Regions from separate parts of the Pseudoalteromonas sp. CNC9-20 genome, predicted to be linked through region 1. Evidence: riboswitches for the same ligand, from Rfam matches in the RefSeq annotation. Region 1 holds a riboswitch; the other holds the start of a gene.
What was found. Region 1 has a riboswitch for lysine ahead of lysC (lysine-sensitive aspartokinase 3). Riboswitches for the same ligand answer to the same signal wherever they lie in the genome.

Region 2: it holds a riboswitch for lysine, as region 1 does, so the genes downstream of both, dapA (4-hydroxy-tetrahydrodipicolinate synthase) here and lysC (lysine-sensitive aspartokinase 3) in region 1, are expected to answer to the same signal.

The regions. Positions count from the first base shown of each region.
Region 1 is NZ_JAKRFS010000001.1:334,534-342,671, forward strand. It holds gene nhaD (sodium:proton antiporter NhaD) at 1-594, shown strand, start outside; gene MHM89_RS01500 (GNAT family N-acetyltransferase) at 842-1,261, shown strand; gene MHM89_RS01505 (M23 family metallopeptidase) at 1,299-1,790, shown strand; gene MHM89_RS01510 (hypothetical protein) at 1,802-2,146, shown strand; gene MHM89_RS01515 (hypothetical protein) at 2,178-2,633, shown strand; gene MHM89_RS01520 (hypothetical protein) at 2,933-3,406, shown strand; lysine riboswitch at 3,563-3,735, shown strand; gene lysC (lysine-sensitive aspartokinase 3) at 3,816-5,165, shown strand; gene MHM89_RS01530 (4'-phosphopantetheinyl transferase superfamily protein) at 5,137-5,850, opposite strand; gene MHM89_RS01535 (sodium-dependent transporter) at 5,941-7,263, shown strand; gene MHM89_RS01540 (2-hydroxyacid dehydrogenase) at 7,282-8,138, opposite strand, start outside.
Region 2 is NZ_JAKRFS010000003.1:26,217-34,354, forward strand. It holds gene MHM89_RS07265 (2,3,4,5-tetrahydropyridine-2,6-dicarboxylate N-succinyltransferase) at 1-207, opposite strand, end outside; gene dapA (4-hydroxy-tetrahydrodipicolinate synthase) at 236-1,123, opposite strand; lysine riboswitch at 1,246-1,437, opposite strand; gene MHM89_RS07275 (response regulator) at 1,585-3,282, shown strand; gene MHM89_RS07280 (TraB/GumN family protein) at 3,257-4,144, opposite strand; gene ilvG (acetolactate synthase 2 catalytic subunit) at 4,628-6,289, shown strand; gene ilvM (acetolactate synthase 2 small subunit) at 6,286-6,528, shown strand; gene MHM89_RS07295 (branched-chain amino acid transaminase) at 6,583-7,506, shown strand; gene ilvD (dihydroxy-acid dehydratase) at 7,593-8,138, shown strand, end outside.

The DNA of each region.
Region 1 (8,138 bases):
ATAGAAAAGACCGATATCACCATTGCAGCTATTTTTATTTCGACCATTGTCGGTACTCTAACAATGAGTGTGCTGTATTCCATTCCGCCTTTGCTGACCTTTTTGTTCGGGCTTTCGGTGATGTTCCTAAGCGCCCAGTTCTTGATGCGTAAAAAAGACGTGAATAAAAAAATCATCGACTATATTCGTGAAATTGAATACGACACCTTACTGTTCTTCGTCGGTGTGTTGCTGTTGGTCGGCGCGCTAAAAGAGGTTGGGGTGCTGGCGCAATTTACCCACTTGTATGAAGTATTGGCACCGAATCAAGCCAACTACTTGATGGGCATACTCTCGGCAGCGGTGGATAATGTGCCACTGACCGCAGCGTTATTAAAAGCAGATATTCACATGCAAACCCGTGACTGGCTCGCGTTTACCTATGCCACCGGCGTGGGTGGGTCGATGCTAGTTATCGGCTCGGCCGCAGGTATCATTGCCATGAGTAAGGTGCGTGACCTTACCTTTATGAGCTATCTGCGCAATACGGTGTACTTATTAATTGCTTATTCAGTAGGTTACAGCGGAGCCTACATGATGGGTGCGTTTGTTTAAGTACTGCAAAGTGGTATATCATTGACAGCATGAGGGCCATTATTTTGGCCCTCATAATGCACACATATAGGCATGGATTGCGATTATACGGTAAAAAGGATTGGCGCCAATTTTTTAGTTACTAGCAGTGATGTGCACCTTGGTTCTTAGAACTGGTCGTTGATCGCTGCAAAACATTTCCTTTCTCTGTAAGCTTCGCTTTTTATATCGGTGTTTAATTAGCTGCATCTATGTATTCAGAGGTCATATGACGTTAGAAGTAATACAGAATCCAGAACAAGACTTACTCGACTTTATTGCTCAGCAAATCAGCCAATATAATTGGGCCCATTGGCAAAATGTAGAACGCAAACCTTTAGCGGTTAGCTGGCGCGATGAACAAGGCGAAGTAAAAGCCGGTGCCAGTGGCCGCACCTTTGGTCATTGGTTGCTACTGGATTATCTTTGGGTGAGTGACACATTGCGTGGACAAGGCATCGGCTCACAGTGTCTCACTGCCATAGAGCAAGCCGCAAAGGCGCGCGGGTGCACCTATGTGCTGCTCGATACTTTGGATTTTCAGGCGCAACCGTTTTATGAGCGTCATGGCTATGAAACACAATGGGTGCAACAGCAATATCCGCTTGACGGCAAAAAATACTTTATGAGCAAACAGCTTCATGAGTAAGCCGAGACGGTACTTAAAAAGAACAAGGAGGTTAGTTTTGGCGGCATTACTGTTTGGTTTTATATTCGCGTTTCTAGTGCCCGAGCCGGTGACCATTCCCGTGCATGGGGCAAGCAGCGCAGATTGGCATCAAGATACCTTTTGGTATGAACCTTGGGGAAGCTCTGGGGTGCATAAAGGGGTAGATATTTTTGCCAATAAAGGCACTGACGTGGTGGCCGCTTCACATCACTTGGTGATTTATCGTGGACAGTGGCCCAAGGGCGGCAATGTGATGATTGCCCTCGGACCAAAATGGCGATTACACTATTATGCTCATCTAGACAGCTTCAGTGATAGCGAACGTCGTTGGTTTAGTGGCGGTGAGCAAATAGGCAGTGTTGGCACCAGCGGCAATGCCCAAGGTAAAGCCGCTCATTTACACTACTCATTGGTGACTTTAATTCCTTACTTTTGGCTTATTGATAGCGCCCCCCAAGGCGTCAAGAAAGCCTTCTACCTCAACCCTATAACTTATTTCGACAACTAACGGAGCAACGGATGCGATTAGTATTACTGGCTTTGGCGTTTATTTTACTGCTATGCAGTTGCGCAGAACCCGTCCCTGCACAAAAGCGCGATTATGTCGGGCACTGGCAAAGTCCCAGCATGAGTTTATTGATTCTTGAAGATGGCACAGTTGCCTATAAACGCTATAAAAACGGGGGCTCTACCTCAGTGGAAGGGCCGTTGCAATCATTTGAGGGTGACGACTTCAGTGTTGGCATTGGTTTTTTCAGCACCACCTTCATCGTCAACGAGCCACCGAACAACAACGACGGTCAATGGACTATGGTCGTTGACAATGAACGGCTAATAAAACAGCCGTCTGCCTACAGCCATTAAATTCAGTTTTCATCAAACAAGGAAGACCCCAGTGAGTCAACTTACCCGCAAAAAGCAATTTGCCACGCGTGCGGTGATCACCCGCGCTTTGTATACCGGTGCATTGTTTATCTATGTACTGTTTTTTATTAACTTTATGATGGAGCAGAGCTTTTGGGCGCAAGCGATATCGGTGTTGATATTTAGCTTTATGCTCAGTGCCCAGTATCAATGGAGCATCGAGCCCATACGCTGTAGTGCCATATTTGTTGAGCATGGGGTACTGAACTTACTTGATACGCCGATAAAGCTCGCTGATGTCAAAGAGGTCATTTACTGCCAGCACCAGCGTTATGAACATATTGTTCGTTTTCGCTATCACAATAGAACTTTTCAAGACTTTGAGCTCTCCTCGAGTGACCTGATAGCCGATTTACAGCTTTATCATTTTTTAGTGGCCCAAGGTTTGGTGGTGCGCATGACTGAAGACAGTAGTCAGTTTTCTTAGATATTGGCGAGCACTCACTATTAGCTTATCTCATGACGATTGTATTCACAGGAAAGGTAACTTTATTTTTCACACAATATCGAGCATTTATTCTTTATAAGCAAATTTTTATAAATTGATTGTTGCGTAATTAAGGAATTATAACGTTGGCTTTTTAATGAAAAAGAGGTGTTCAGATTTATTTATTGTTGATAGGTTAATAGCGGCTTGATTGAAAAACAATCAACTTAGTTTCTGTTTATATAAATGATAAGTTTATGTAGCATTTTTGTTTCCAAACTATTGTTAAGGAAATAAAAATGAGACAAAAAATTTTATCAGCCTGTGTGTTGGCGTTGCTCTTTTTCGTGGCCAATAATTTATTGGCATCTAGCTCACAAATAAAAGTAACAGACTACAATACCTTCTATGATACCCAAGTAAACAGTGTAAATTGCGGAGGGTATTGGGACGAGCGATTAGTGAGAGTCTGTGATTATAGAACCGAGTTAGTAGACGTTTCTTACAAACGTTGTCACTACAGGCTTACCGCATCGGCTCCTAATAGCGATGCGCCAGAGTGGGAAACTCGCGTTGTATTATCAACACAAAGTTGCCCAGCAAACTGGACAATTGCCGGACCTTCTGGCCAGGCTCCCGGTGGCGTATATATGCATCAACACAACTCCTATTTCACTCAACAAGAAGAGCAAACCGTCGAATATAATTGTCGTATGGAAACGCGAACTGTTTGGGTGCCAGTTGATGGTGAGCATTGCCCCATACAACCTTAATTAGATTCCATAATCGGCAATACACAGGTTGGCTGCGGCCAACTTGTGTGTCCAAGCAATCATTACCCGCCAGAACACCTTCCAGTGAAGTGTGATATTGACTTCTAGCCGTCTGCTAGGTACATTGCTGATTCACTTCGGTCGCAAGATCGAATGTGTCGCAGAAGAGGTGCGATAGCTAGGTAGTAAACGTGAGGCCGACGACAGCCTTTGACCGTTTATGAGGGAGACTATCGCCGAGGAAGTGCATTGTGCGTCGCAATGGCTTTCGGTTCTTGAGGCTGAATCCTCGGAACTGTCACCTGTTGGGGTGGAGGGCTTCTGGCAATGGACATTCTTACCTTTTTAGTCTTGCCAAGTTCTCCTGATTGTATTTGAAAAATAACTCGTTTTTCATCTCGGAGAGAAAATGAATCAGGAATATTCCGTCGCTAAATTTGGCGGCACTTCAGTGGCCGATCACAGCGCTATGAGTCGGTGTGCACAAATCATCGCCGCCAATGACAATGTGCGTGTGGTGGTTGTCAGCGCCAGCGCCGGGGTCACCAATCACCTTGTAGCGTTATGCCAAAGTGCATTAACGCCTCAGCAGCGCCAAGCGCACGTCGATGGGGTGATCGCTATCCAGCTTAATATTCTCGAATATGTCAGCCTTGATGCCGACTTAGCCCACGGCTTTGATGTCACCTTGAGCGCTTTTCGCAGCAGTGCTGCGCAAGCACCACAATCGAGCGCTCACAGCGATGAGCTACTGAGTTTTGGCGAGCGCTTCTCCTCTTATTTGTTTACTCAGGTATTACGGGGACACGGCGTGGCGGCAACGCGCTTTGATGTGCGTTCGGTGCTAAAAACAGATAGTCAGTTTGGCAAAGCCCAGCCCAATATTAAAACTACGGCACAGCAAGCCCATGCCCAATTGCTGCCGTTGCTTAAAGATCAAGTGGTTGTCACTCAGGGCTTTATGGGCAGTGATGATTATGGCGATACCACCACCTTAGGGCGCGGTGGTTCGGATTACAGCGCGGCATTATTAGCCGAGGCGATTGGCGCGAACAGCGTTTATATTTGGACCGATGTGGTCGGTATTTTCAGCACCGATCCCAGAGTCTGTGCCAAAGCCGCACCCATTGCCCACTTAAGCTTTGACGAAGCCGCCGAAATGGCAACCTTTGGCGCAAAAGTCTTACACCCGGCGACCATTTTACCCGCTGCGCGCAGTGGCATCAGTGTGTTTGTTGGCTCCAGTCGCGAACCACAAGGGGGTGGAACCTGGATACAAAAAACGCCACAAGGAGACACTTTAGCCGGGGTTCGCGCTGTGACTCAGCGTAAAAACCAAATTCTCTTGACCCTAAAAAGCCCGGAAATGTTATTAGCGAGCGGCTTTTTAGCGCGGGTGTTTACTATTTTGAGTGAGCATAAAATCTCCGTTGATTTGGTCACAACTTCGGAGATCAGTGTCGCACTGACGCTCGATAATGCCCCGAATGCCAGTCGTCCGGAGCTGGATCAGCAAGCCCTTGAGCGTTTAAGCGAGTTTTGCCATGTGTCGGTTGAGAATAACCTCACATTGGTGGCGTTAATTGGCTCGGAGATTGTCCTGCGCCAGAGCGAGCTGAATTTAATGCAGGTGCTTAGTGAGTTTGATATTCGCCTTATTTGTCACGGCGCATCGAAACATAACCTGTGCTTCTTGGTTGAGCAAAGCCAGTCTGATGCGGTGGTGCAAACTATTCATCAACGGCTGCTGGAAGGTTAACAGTAAGCACCGGGCGCTGCCTATCGGTGATGAGACTGATATCAAAGTGCCCGGCAAATAGCTCCTGACAATACACCTGGCCATCAAGGGCGGCGATAAGCTCCAAGATGGGTTGGCCTAACAAGGTGGCAATGGGTTGCTTAGTCGCTTTTGCGTAGGCTTCTTTTAATGTCCACACCCGGAAAAAGGTCTCAACATCGCTGCCAATATCCCTTGCCTCGGCCTCAGGATAATAGTGCGCCGCCAGCTTCTTAAAGGCGCGTGCGTTGTCAATTTTCTCAATATCTACGCCTAATAAGGTTGCGCCGCGCGTCATTGCTACGGCAATGTGGCCATGAGCGTGGCTGATGACTACCCGCGCATCGAGGGGGTGGCCATCAACGCTGAGCACCAGCTGCGCCTGATCAACGTCAAATTCACTGCACCAGGCAGCAAGGGGGTAATCGCGATACTGTGGGTAGAGTTGTCGCGCTAGCTGTTTTATGGCCCAGCGTGTGGCGCGATATTCCTGCTGAGCCTGCACCTTTTTACGTTTTGCTAAGACCGCTTGCTCTATGCGGTGCAAATGTGAGTCATCTAATTCACTGTGCGCCTTAGCACAATAAAGCAACACCACGTTGCTGTGCTTGGCAGATTGCTCGGTATCGGTCGGTAAAGGTGAAAAGCGATAGGCAGGGTTTAGCATCAAGGACATTCCGATAAGCGTGGCTATGACTACTTTGTTACGGGTAATTATGATTTAATAGCGGCAAAACAATAACAGATATCCCTGCGAATGACGAATAAGCGTGACGGTTTCCAAAGCCGTATAGGTTTTGTACTAGCGGCAGCTGGTGCAGCAGTAGGCCTAGGTAATATTTGGGGTTTTCCAACTCAAGCAGCGAATCACGGTGGCGGTGCTTTTTTACTGGTGTATTTCATTGTCATCTTTGCCTTGGCACTACCGGCACTGTTCACTGAGCTGTACCTGGGCTACGCCGCTCAAGCCAACCCGGTACAAGCACTTAAACGTGCTTGGCAACCAAAAGCGGCAAAAATAGGGGCAGGGGCTGGTTATATCGGTTTAGCCGGGGCCATTGTCATGCTGAGCTTTTATTCTATCGTGGCCGGATGGATGTTGGCTCATGCCTTAGCGCCGCTGTGCGAGATGCTGGGTATGAATGACGCTGCCGCATTTTTAAGTGGCGATTCTCTTGCCCGTAACCTTATTTTCACGCCGCTGATGTTGGTGTTAACCGCAAGCATTATTTTAAAAGGGGTCAAATCAGGGATTGAAGCCTGGTCGCGGCGATTAATGCCGTTGCTTTTGGTGCTGTTAGTTGGCTTGATTTTCTATATCGGCTCGTTACCCGGCGCCGGTGAAGGCTTTAGTAATTACCTGCAACCTGACTTTACTAAAGTGTGGGACCCAGATTTAATCATCGCTGCCATGGGACAAGCGTTTTTCTCATTGTCGCTGGGGGTAGGGTGCATGATGATCTACGGCTCGTACTTAAAGCCTGGAGCGAATATCGGCAAGCTGACCCTGAGTGTGGCCGCCCTCGATACATCGGTGGCGTTTTTGGCCGGTCTGCTTATTGTGCCCGCAATTTTTGTCGCCAGCCACAATGGCGTGGAAGTATTCCAAAACGGCAAACTCATTGGCGAAGGGCAACTGATCTTCGCGGTGCTCCCACAATTGTTTAATACCATGGGCAGCATGGGGCTGGTGATTGCCTTGGCCTTTTTCGTTCTCATGTCTATTGCTTCGCTGACCTCGACCATTTCTTCGACCGAGATCCCGGTGGCGTTTTTGGTGGAAAATCATGGTATCGGCCGTAAGGCAGCGACCTGGCTGGTTAGCGCCGTGGTGATGTTGGCATCGCTCACCATAGTGTTGAACTTTGATTGGCTGTTTGCCTTAGTGATCCAAGTATTTACTCAGTACCAGTTGCCTTTGATGGGATTGTTCTACTTTCTTACCCTCGGCTGGGTGTGGCGCCGTGGTAATCAATTAGCGCAATCTGACAAGATGAGTATTGTGGCGCTGCGCTGGTATATACGCCTAGTATGTCCGGTGCTAATGACCGCCGTGTTTATTAATGTGGCGCTGAAATAGCCGGCGCCACTTAGTGTTTTAAGGGGCGCAAACACGATTGGTTAGTGCTTCACCTTTGGCGTATTGCAGTAAATTATCAAAGGTGGTTTGCACGATTTGCTGCAACGCTTCTTCGGTGAAAAATCCCTGATGCCCGGTGATCAACACATTTTGGAAGGTGAGCAGGCGGGCGAAGACATCATCTTGAAGAATCTCCTCTGAGCGGTCTTTAAAAAACAACTCCGACTCTTGCTCGTACACGTCTAACCCCAAATACCCAAGCTGACCGCTTTTTAGCGCATTGATACAGGCTTTGGTATCGAGCAGGGCGCCGCGCCCGGTGTTAATCAACATAGCGCCGCGTTTCATGTGGCTCAGTGCGTCGCTGTTTATAATATGGTGGGTTTGCTCGGTTAACGGGCAATGCAAGCTGATAATATCGCTTTGCGCTAATAATGTGGCTTTATCAACCAGGGTAAAGTCGCCTTCAGGCTTTGCTGGGTCGACCACCAGTACCTTGGCGCCAAAACCGTTCAGTATACGGCACAACGCAAGCCCTATTTTACCGCACCCGATAAGCCCCACGGTTTTGCCGTGTAAGTTAAAACCCAGCAGGCCGTTGAGGTCGAAGTTATCCTCACGCACACGGTTATAGGCTTTGTGGGTTTTACGCGATAGGGTCAAGATCAGGGCGAGACAATGTTCTGCCACAGCCTCTGGGCTGTAGGCGGGCACCCGCGCAACCTCAATACCTAAGCGTGCGGCGTGGTCTAAATCAACGTTGTTAAAACCTGCACAGCGCAGTAAAACTAGCTTAATACCTAGCTCGTTGAGCTTATCGAGCACCTGCTTATTGACCACGTCATTTACAAATACGCACACGCTGTCGCACCCTT
Region 2 (8,138 bases), on a different contig from region 1:
AATATTATCTTGGGCGCTAAAACCGCGAGGAGCTAGATTATGCTTATCAACAAAGCCGCCCGCAAACTCGGTGTTATTGCCACTTTTGAAGGCTTCGAGAATGCCTTTTTTTACGTCCACATTGGCGTGCCATTGGCCGTGTTCGTCTTGTGTTGCGGCGCGTACGTGGCCGCTTTCGAGGTCATTTAGTAAGTCTAACCAACTCATAACTGAGGTACCTTGTTAACTAATTTTATCAATGTGCCCACGCAACAATGCGTTCATGGGCATTAAGAAGTGGTTGTGTGTCATTAAGCTCAAGGTGGCTTAATGGTGGTCGTAACACCGGGCTGTTGAGGCGTTCAAGAGCATGCAAAAGGCACTTAACGGGCACTGGATTGGCTGCACTGAACAGCGCATCAATTGCACTGCGCCAGGTTATAAAGGCATTGACGCTTTGCCCTTGAAGGCATTGTTGTACCAGATGCTGTGTCTGCTGTGGCCAGACGTTGGCGGCCACAGATACAAGGCCCGCTGCACCGGCCTGAGCAAAATAAGGCATCAGCGCGTCGTCGCCACTGAAAATCGCTAACTCAGGCGCGGCTTCGCGGTAAGCCTCAAATTGTGCAATATCACCGCTGGCTTCTTTAAGTGCCCAGCACAGTGGGTGCTGTTGTAGCTGTGCTAAGACCGTAGGGGGAATACTGACTGCAGCGCGTCCGGGCACGTTGTACAACATGCACGGCTTTTTGCTGGCATCCAGTAGTGCCGAGTACCAATGTAGCTGCCCCTGAATACCCGGTTTAGCATATAAGGGAGCTCCCAGAAGGTAGGCGTCTATGGGGTGTTGGTTACAAAAACTAAGCCAATGTAGTTGCTGGCTAAGGTTAAAACCGCCCACGCCAACCATCAGTGGCACACGCAAGGTGAGCGCTGTAACGTGACGAACTACGGCTTGTTGCTCATCTATACTGAGAGCCAGAGCTTCACCAGTAGAGCCAAGAATAAGAATGCCATTTCCCGCTTGCTCTTGCTCGCGCACAAGTAGGGTTAAGGTGTTAAAATCAATACTGCCGTCAGCATGCATCGGAGTGATCAATGCTGTCCAGACAATGGTATCTGCTAAAGAATGAGTTGTAGTCATCTCTCACGAACTTAGTGCGAGTTCGATTGAATTAGGAAGGGGTTGCCCGCCTCGCATCGAACTGGTTAAATTCGAAGAGCGAATGGGCTTAAAACACAGAGCCAAATGGGCCCAGCGTTACTAAGACCAGAAGCTCTCCACCAAAAACATAGCGCTGAGCGCTAATGGTGACAGTCGCTGGGATTCAACCCATGCGCCCGAGACAGTAAGTAGCAAACTTTACTGGTCTCTCGGCGTACATTCCCCTCGTTATGGTGCTTTGGAGTTTGCTCTCCTTCCCATAACTACCTGAATGACGCTCCTCTTCTAGCCCTTGCGACCACAGCACATGCGGCCGACTCAATAAGGGTGCCTTTTTATTCAATCACTTTATGCTTAACGCTGTCAACGCTAAAGCGAGAACAAATTTTACAAAGGCTGATTTTGTGTCAGTATTAAGGGGTTATTGCAAAGGCCCTCTTATGCAACGTCTTACCAAACACTTACAAAAACGTTATTTCTGGGCAGCCAGTGTGCTTGTTGTTGTCATACTTAGCTCTACATTTTATGTGATGAAAAGTATCAATATGCAGCGAAATGACGCAAAAGTAATAAACATTGCAGGTATGCAGCGGATGCTTTCGCAGAAGATTGCATTGCATAAATTGGCCGTCAATGACCGTGCTGTAAGTTTTGAGCAGCAGCAACTCGCTCGTGCCACTATGCGCTTTTATAATAACCATGAGTTTTTATTAGGCTCACAGTTGGTGCAGCAAAGCCCTCAGGTGCTAGCACTTTATCACCAGCAGGGCTTGGATGGTCGGGTGCGCCAGTATGTGCAGTTAGCGAGTCGCAGCGATGCACCTTTAAGTGCTTTTCAGGGTCAAAAACTACTGTCGTTATTGCAGGACTTAGATGCTGTTGTCACCGTATTAGAGTCAAAATCTAAGCAAAAAATAGAACATTTACAGCTTGTTATTCCCCTTTTAACGCTGGCAGCCATTGCTACTATTTTATGTGAGTGGTGGCTCATCTTTAATCCTTTGACACGTCGAGTGTCAGCTATTCTTTATCGGCTTCGTTACCAACGGCGTCAAGCCGCGCATGCGCATCGGGTAAAATCTGACTTTTTAGCTAATATGAGTCATGAGCTAATGACGCCAATTACGGGGATTATTGGCCTATTGGACTCTCATACTGCGGCTGGTCGCGAAGAACAGCAAACGGCATTGGGCTGCGCCCGACATTTGCAGGCGCTAGTGCAAGAAATGTTGGAATTGCAGAAGCTTAAGTCGGGAGCGTTTACTACTTTAGTGACCGAGCAGTCATTAAAGCAAACGGTGAGTGCAATATTGGCGCCTTGGCAGCTTAAGTCTGAAACCCTGCAGCGATTGAGTGTCGAGGGTGAAGATAGCCTACCTGTTCAAGCACAAACTGATCATCTGCATTTAATCCAAGCAGTTAATCAGCTATTGAGCAACGCCTTTATACATACGCGCGCTGCGGTGCATGTGCAATTTGAATACCATGAACCATCTGGGCTGCTGAGTGTTGTCGTTAAAGATAACGGCGATGGCATTGCTACTGCTGATATTGAGGCTGCTCAGCAACATGCTGTGTATTACAACACCGAGCAGGTACAGCACTTTCAGGGCGCGAAATTAGGTCTCAGCCTCGTGTATGCGTTGGCTCAAGAGGTGGGTGGAAGCCTTACGATTCGTAGTACCACAACAGGCACAGAGGCCAAGCTAACTTGGCCCGTACTTACTATCGACAAAGCCCGGTTAGAGCCAAGCAGCCAGCATGGCGATATTCTGATTGTTGAAGATAACCCAATAAATCAGTTAGTGCTTGCTAAACAAGCTCAGCAAATAGGCTTTAACACCACCATTGTTGATGATGGTGAGCAAGCACTCAATAAATTACTAGAACATCACTATCAATGTGTATTGATGGATTTAAATATGCCAAACAAAGACGGCATAAGTACCATTATTGAGATTCGTGAGCGCTTAGCGCTCAGCGTACCTATTTTTTTGGTGACTGCCAGTCAAGATGAGCATCGTATCGCGCAGAGTATCACTGTCGGTGCCAATGCCGTACTTAACAAGCCGGTCAATACTCAGCAGTTGAGCGCGTTATTGAAAAAACACGTTATTGAGAGGGTTGCCTTTTCGTAACCGTAAATCCTTGTTCGCGCAGTAGGTTAACGAGCCCATTTTTTTCCGGTAAATGGAGCGCACCTACGGCGATAAACAGTGACTGCTGCTGCATTGGCTGGTTAAGTTGTGCGACCCAGTTTTGATTACGCTCAATAAGTAAAATATGCTCGTTAAGTTGGCCGAATTCAGAGTCATCAAAAGCATCGTGGTAGTACTGCCTCAGTATGTCAGTATCTCCTTGCTTCCACGCGCTGATCAATCGAGCAAAATAGTGGTCGAGGTCTTTGAGTTGGCGAAAAGTATCGTTGACCATTTCATCAGCGTAATTATCTAAGGCGCTGAACATTTCTAGTTGCTGCTCTAGCGACTCGAGCTCCATTATCGGCTTACCTATTGCGTTTGCCTTAGCTAACACTTGCTTGTCGATTCCGTTTTGCTCTGAATAGCCTGCATTTTGATACTCGATTTGCACCATAGTGAGTAAAACGGCCCAAGGCTTTAAGCCCGAGAACATGGCAATATTAATACTCTTTTGTGCAAAATAGTCACTGAGGCGTTGATAATTTTTACTACTCAGTTCAGTTTCTAGCGTGCGGCCGTTACGCAGCATCATTAGCGGCATGGAGCGTTGTTGAATTTGCATAGGTGAGAGCGCGCTAATATCTACTTCAACGACCACTTTATCACTGCGGCTAATTGCTTGCTCAATATAAGAAGGGAGGCCTTTCATTGCTTCATCACCAACATGCACAGTGCCAAACAAATAGGAAGTAACGCCATTTTTCTCCACTTGCCACAGTGCCGGAGTGGTGTTTGCAAGGCAGAGCTGAGTGAAAAATGCAAAACAAATGTACAGCAGTGACCAGAAGGTTTTTTTCATAATGGTATCCAGAGGTAGTTGTTTTTAGCCAGTGTAACTGAGTTCGGTAATTTAGCCTATTGGCTGACCATTTTTACTAAAAATATTCAGCTGTTACAGCACACTATGTTAAATACGTTTTAATGTCGCAATGAAAAAGTTGGAATTATTTTTCTCTTAACTGACTTTTGAGGTTTTTTTATGTGATTAGTGTCGTCATTTTTAGTTGTTTCGCATTGTTTTTATGGTTGACTTAGAGGGGCTGCCAAGGTACTAATAGAAAAAGAGCGCAGAAATGCGGTAACAAACTTAAAAAAGCGAAGCGAAAAGTACATGTTGAATACGCAACTTAGCCTAGTCCTAGTGATTAACGTCGTGGTGATTATTATTACCACGGGGGCTTTGTAGTGCGTTAAAAAAGTAATTTCGCAAAGAAGCCCCCCGCACTGAAAAGTTCGGGGGGCTTCTTCGTTTATGGGCCAACACATTGAGGAATGAGGAAAAATGACTGGCGCAGAATTAGTGATCGACATATTAGCCAAAGAGGGCATAGACGAGGTATTTGGTTACCCTGGTGGGGCCATCATGCCCATTTACGATGCCCTTTATGAATCTCCAGTCACTCATTACTTAACTCGCCATGAGCAAGGAGCTGGCTTCGCCGCTGTGGGTTATGCTCGCAGTAGTGGCAAACTGGGTGTGTGCATGGCCACTAGTGGCCCGGGAGCCACAAACCTGATCACCGCCCTTGCCGATGCCATGATGGACTCCGTGCCGTTACTAGCCATTACTGGGCAGGTACCCACAGCGGCAATCGGCTCGGATGCATTCCAAGAGGTTGACGTCTTGGGAATGTCTCTTTCATGCACTAAGCATAGTTTTATGGTTGAGCGAAGTGAAGATTTAGCGCATACCCTGCAACAAGCCATCCACTTAGCTCAAAGTGGTCGCCCAGGCCCTGTGCTTGTTGATATTCCAAAAGATATTCAAATGAATGAGGCGCATTACCAGCCTTGGCTAGCCGAATCAGAGCCGACGTTGCAACCTTGCCAGCAACAAGTTCAATTGGCTAATCAGTTGCTAAGCGAAGCTCAGCGGCCAGTGGCCTATATCGGTGGTGGGGTTCAAAGTGCTGGAGCCCAGCAACAACTCATGCAGTTTCTATACAAGACCAATATGCCAGCGGTGCAAACACTTAAGGCGTTAGGCAGCGTCACACCGGATTATCCACTTAATTTGGGCATGTTAGGTATGCATGGCACTAAGGCCGCTAACTTGGCGGTACAAGAATGTGACCTGCTGTTGTGTATTGGTGCCCGTTTTGACGATCGCGTGACCGGCAACCTGACTAAGTTCGCGGCGAACGCGAAAGTTGTGCACCTTGATATCGATGCTGCTGAAGTTGGCAAGCGAAAGCCTACAGATGCATCGCTGGTGGCGGATTTAAAAATATCACTGCCGCAATTGCAGTGTTTTGTCAGCGAGCCGCAATGGTGTAACTATGTTGAGGAGCTAAACCAAGAGCATGCGTGGCGCTACGACTACCCCGGTGAAACCGTGTATGCACCAGCTTTACTTAATCAACTGTCGCAGCAGCTAAGTGCCGATGCAGTGGTATGTTGTGACGTTGGTCAGCACCAAATGTGGGTCGCGCAGCACATGCAATTTAGCCACCCGAGCAACCATTTAAGTAGCGGCGGCGCTGGAACTATGGGGTTTGGTTTACCTGCTGCCATTGGCGCGAAAATCGCCCGCCCCGAAGATACCGTGGTGGTGGTCTCCGGTGATGGCTCCATCATGATGAATATTCAAGAGCTGGCCACCATCCGCCGTAATAATTTAGATATTAAAATCGTGGTTATTGATAACCAAAGGTTGGGTATGGTGCGCCAATGGCAGCAGCTATTTTTCGCTGAACGCTACAGTGAAACGACCCTTTCTGACAATCCAGATTTTGTCGCCTTAGCGCGCGTTTTTGGCATCGAAGGGCGCTGCATCACTTCTCAGGAGCAAGTACAGGCTGCGCTTTGCGAGTTACACAGCAGTGACGGCCCGTATTTGCTGCATGTGTGTATTGATGATGCCGATAACGTCTGGCCATTGGTACCGCCAGGTGCCGCGAATGATCAAATGCTGACGCAAACAAACCAACAGGGGCAACCATGAAACATCGCTTAACCTTACATCTTGCCAATCAAACCGTCGCCGTTGAACGCTTTTTACGAGTTGCTCGCCACCGTGGTTTCAAGCTAACGGCGTTGGAATTAACCAGCAGTGAAGAGCATTATGCTATCAATATGACTGTCGACAGCGACAAACCCATCTATCTTTTAACGCAACAACTGAATAAGCTGGTAGATGTGCAAAGCGTGACTTTGCAACAACGACAACAACAAGCGATTTAGCGCTGCGACCAGCAAGGCGCACAGCAACACGGATTTATAAGAAGGTATTAACACATGACACAAACATCCGAATTAATCTGGCACAACGGCGAGATGATCCCTTACCAGCAAGCCACCACGCACGTATTAAGCCATGCCTTACATTATGGTAGCTCGGTATTTGAGGGGATCCGTGCCTATGACACCGCTAATGGGCCGGCTATTTTTCGTTTAACTGACCATATGAAGCGGCTCTTTGATTCGGCAAAAATCTACCGCATGGAAATCCCGTTTTCACTGGAAGAGTTAAATCAGGCGTGTAAAGAAGCGGTGAAACAAAATGGCTTTAGCGATGCTTATCTGCGCCCGTTTGCCTTTTTAGGTCACGTTGGTTTGGGGTTAAACCCCAAATCACACCTAGCCGATGTCACCGTAGCGGCCATGGAATGGGGCGCCTATCTCGGTGAGGACAGTCTCGCTCAAGGCGTTGATGTATGTATCTCTTCATGGAACCGCCTAGCGCCTAATACCATGCCCACGGCGGCAAAAGCGGGCGGCAACTATTTGTCTTCGCAGCTTATATCAGGTGAAGCCAAGCGTAACGGCTATGTTGAAGGCATTGCCTTAGACACCAATGGGTGTTTGAGTGAAGGAGCAGGCGAAAACCTCTTTGTGATTAAAAATGGTGTGCTATACACGCCACCGACCACCGCCTGTATTTTACCTGGCCTGACCCGCGACACCATTATGACGCTTGCCAAAGAGCGCGGTTATGAAGTACGTGAAGAGTCAATAGCCCGTGAGGCATTGTACCTTGCCGACGAATTCTTTATGACCGGTACGGCCGCCGAGGTCGTTCCGGTGCGCAGTGTCGACCAAATTCAGGTTGGCAAAGGTCAGCGTGGCGCTATCACCGAAGAGCTGCAAACCGCCTATTTTGATTTGGTCAAAGGGCGCAGTGAAGACCCGCGCGGCTGGCTAGAGTACGTAAACGACTAACGACGAGGTGCCACTAGCACCACTATTTTGGGAATGAGGTAAGTCAAGGCAGCCACGGCTGCGCTTGCAAATATATAGAGGTAAACATGGCAAAACTGCGCAGCGCAACAACCACCGAAGGACGCAAAAGAGCAGGGGCTCGGGCGCTTTGGCGAGCGACCGGCATGAACGACAGCGATTTTAAAAAGCCGATTATCGCGGTGGTTAATTCATACACTCAGTTCGTGCCAGGGCACGTGCATTTGAACCAGCTCAGCGAGCTAATGGCACATACCATTCGTGATGCCGGTGGGGTGCCACGTGAATTTAATACCATCGCCATTGATGACGGTATCGCCATGGGTCACGGCGGCATGCTGTATTCTCTGCCGTCACGAGACCTCATTGCCGATTCGGTGGAGTATATGGTTAATGCTCACTGTGCCGATGCCATGGTATGTATCTCTAACTGTGACAAAATCACCCCAGGGATGATGTTAGCCGCATTGCGATTAAATATTCCGGTGATCTTCGTCTCTGGCGGGCCGATGGAAGCGGGCAAAACCCGTCTTGCGGATATCGACATTAAATTAGATTTGGTTGATGCCATGGTCAAAGGCGCCGACCCTAGTGTCAGCGATGAAGACTCAGAA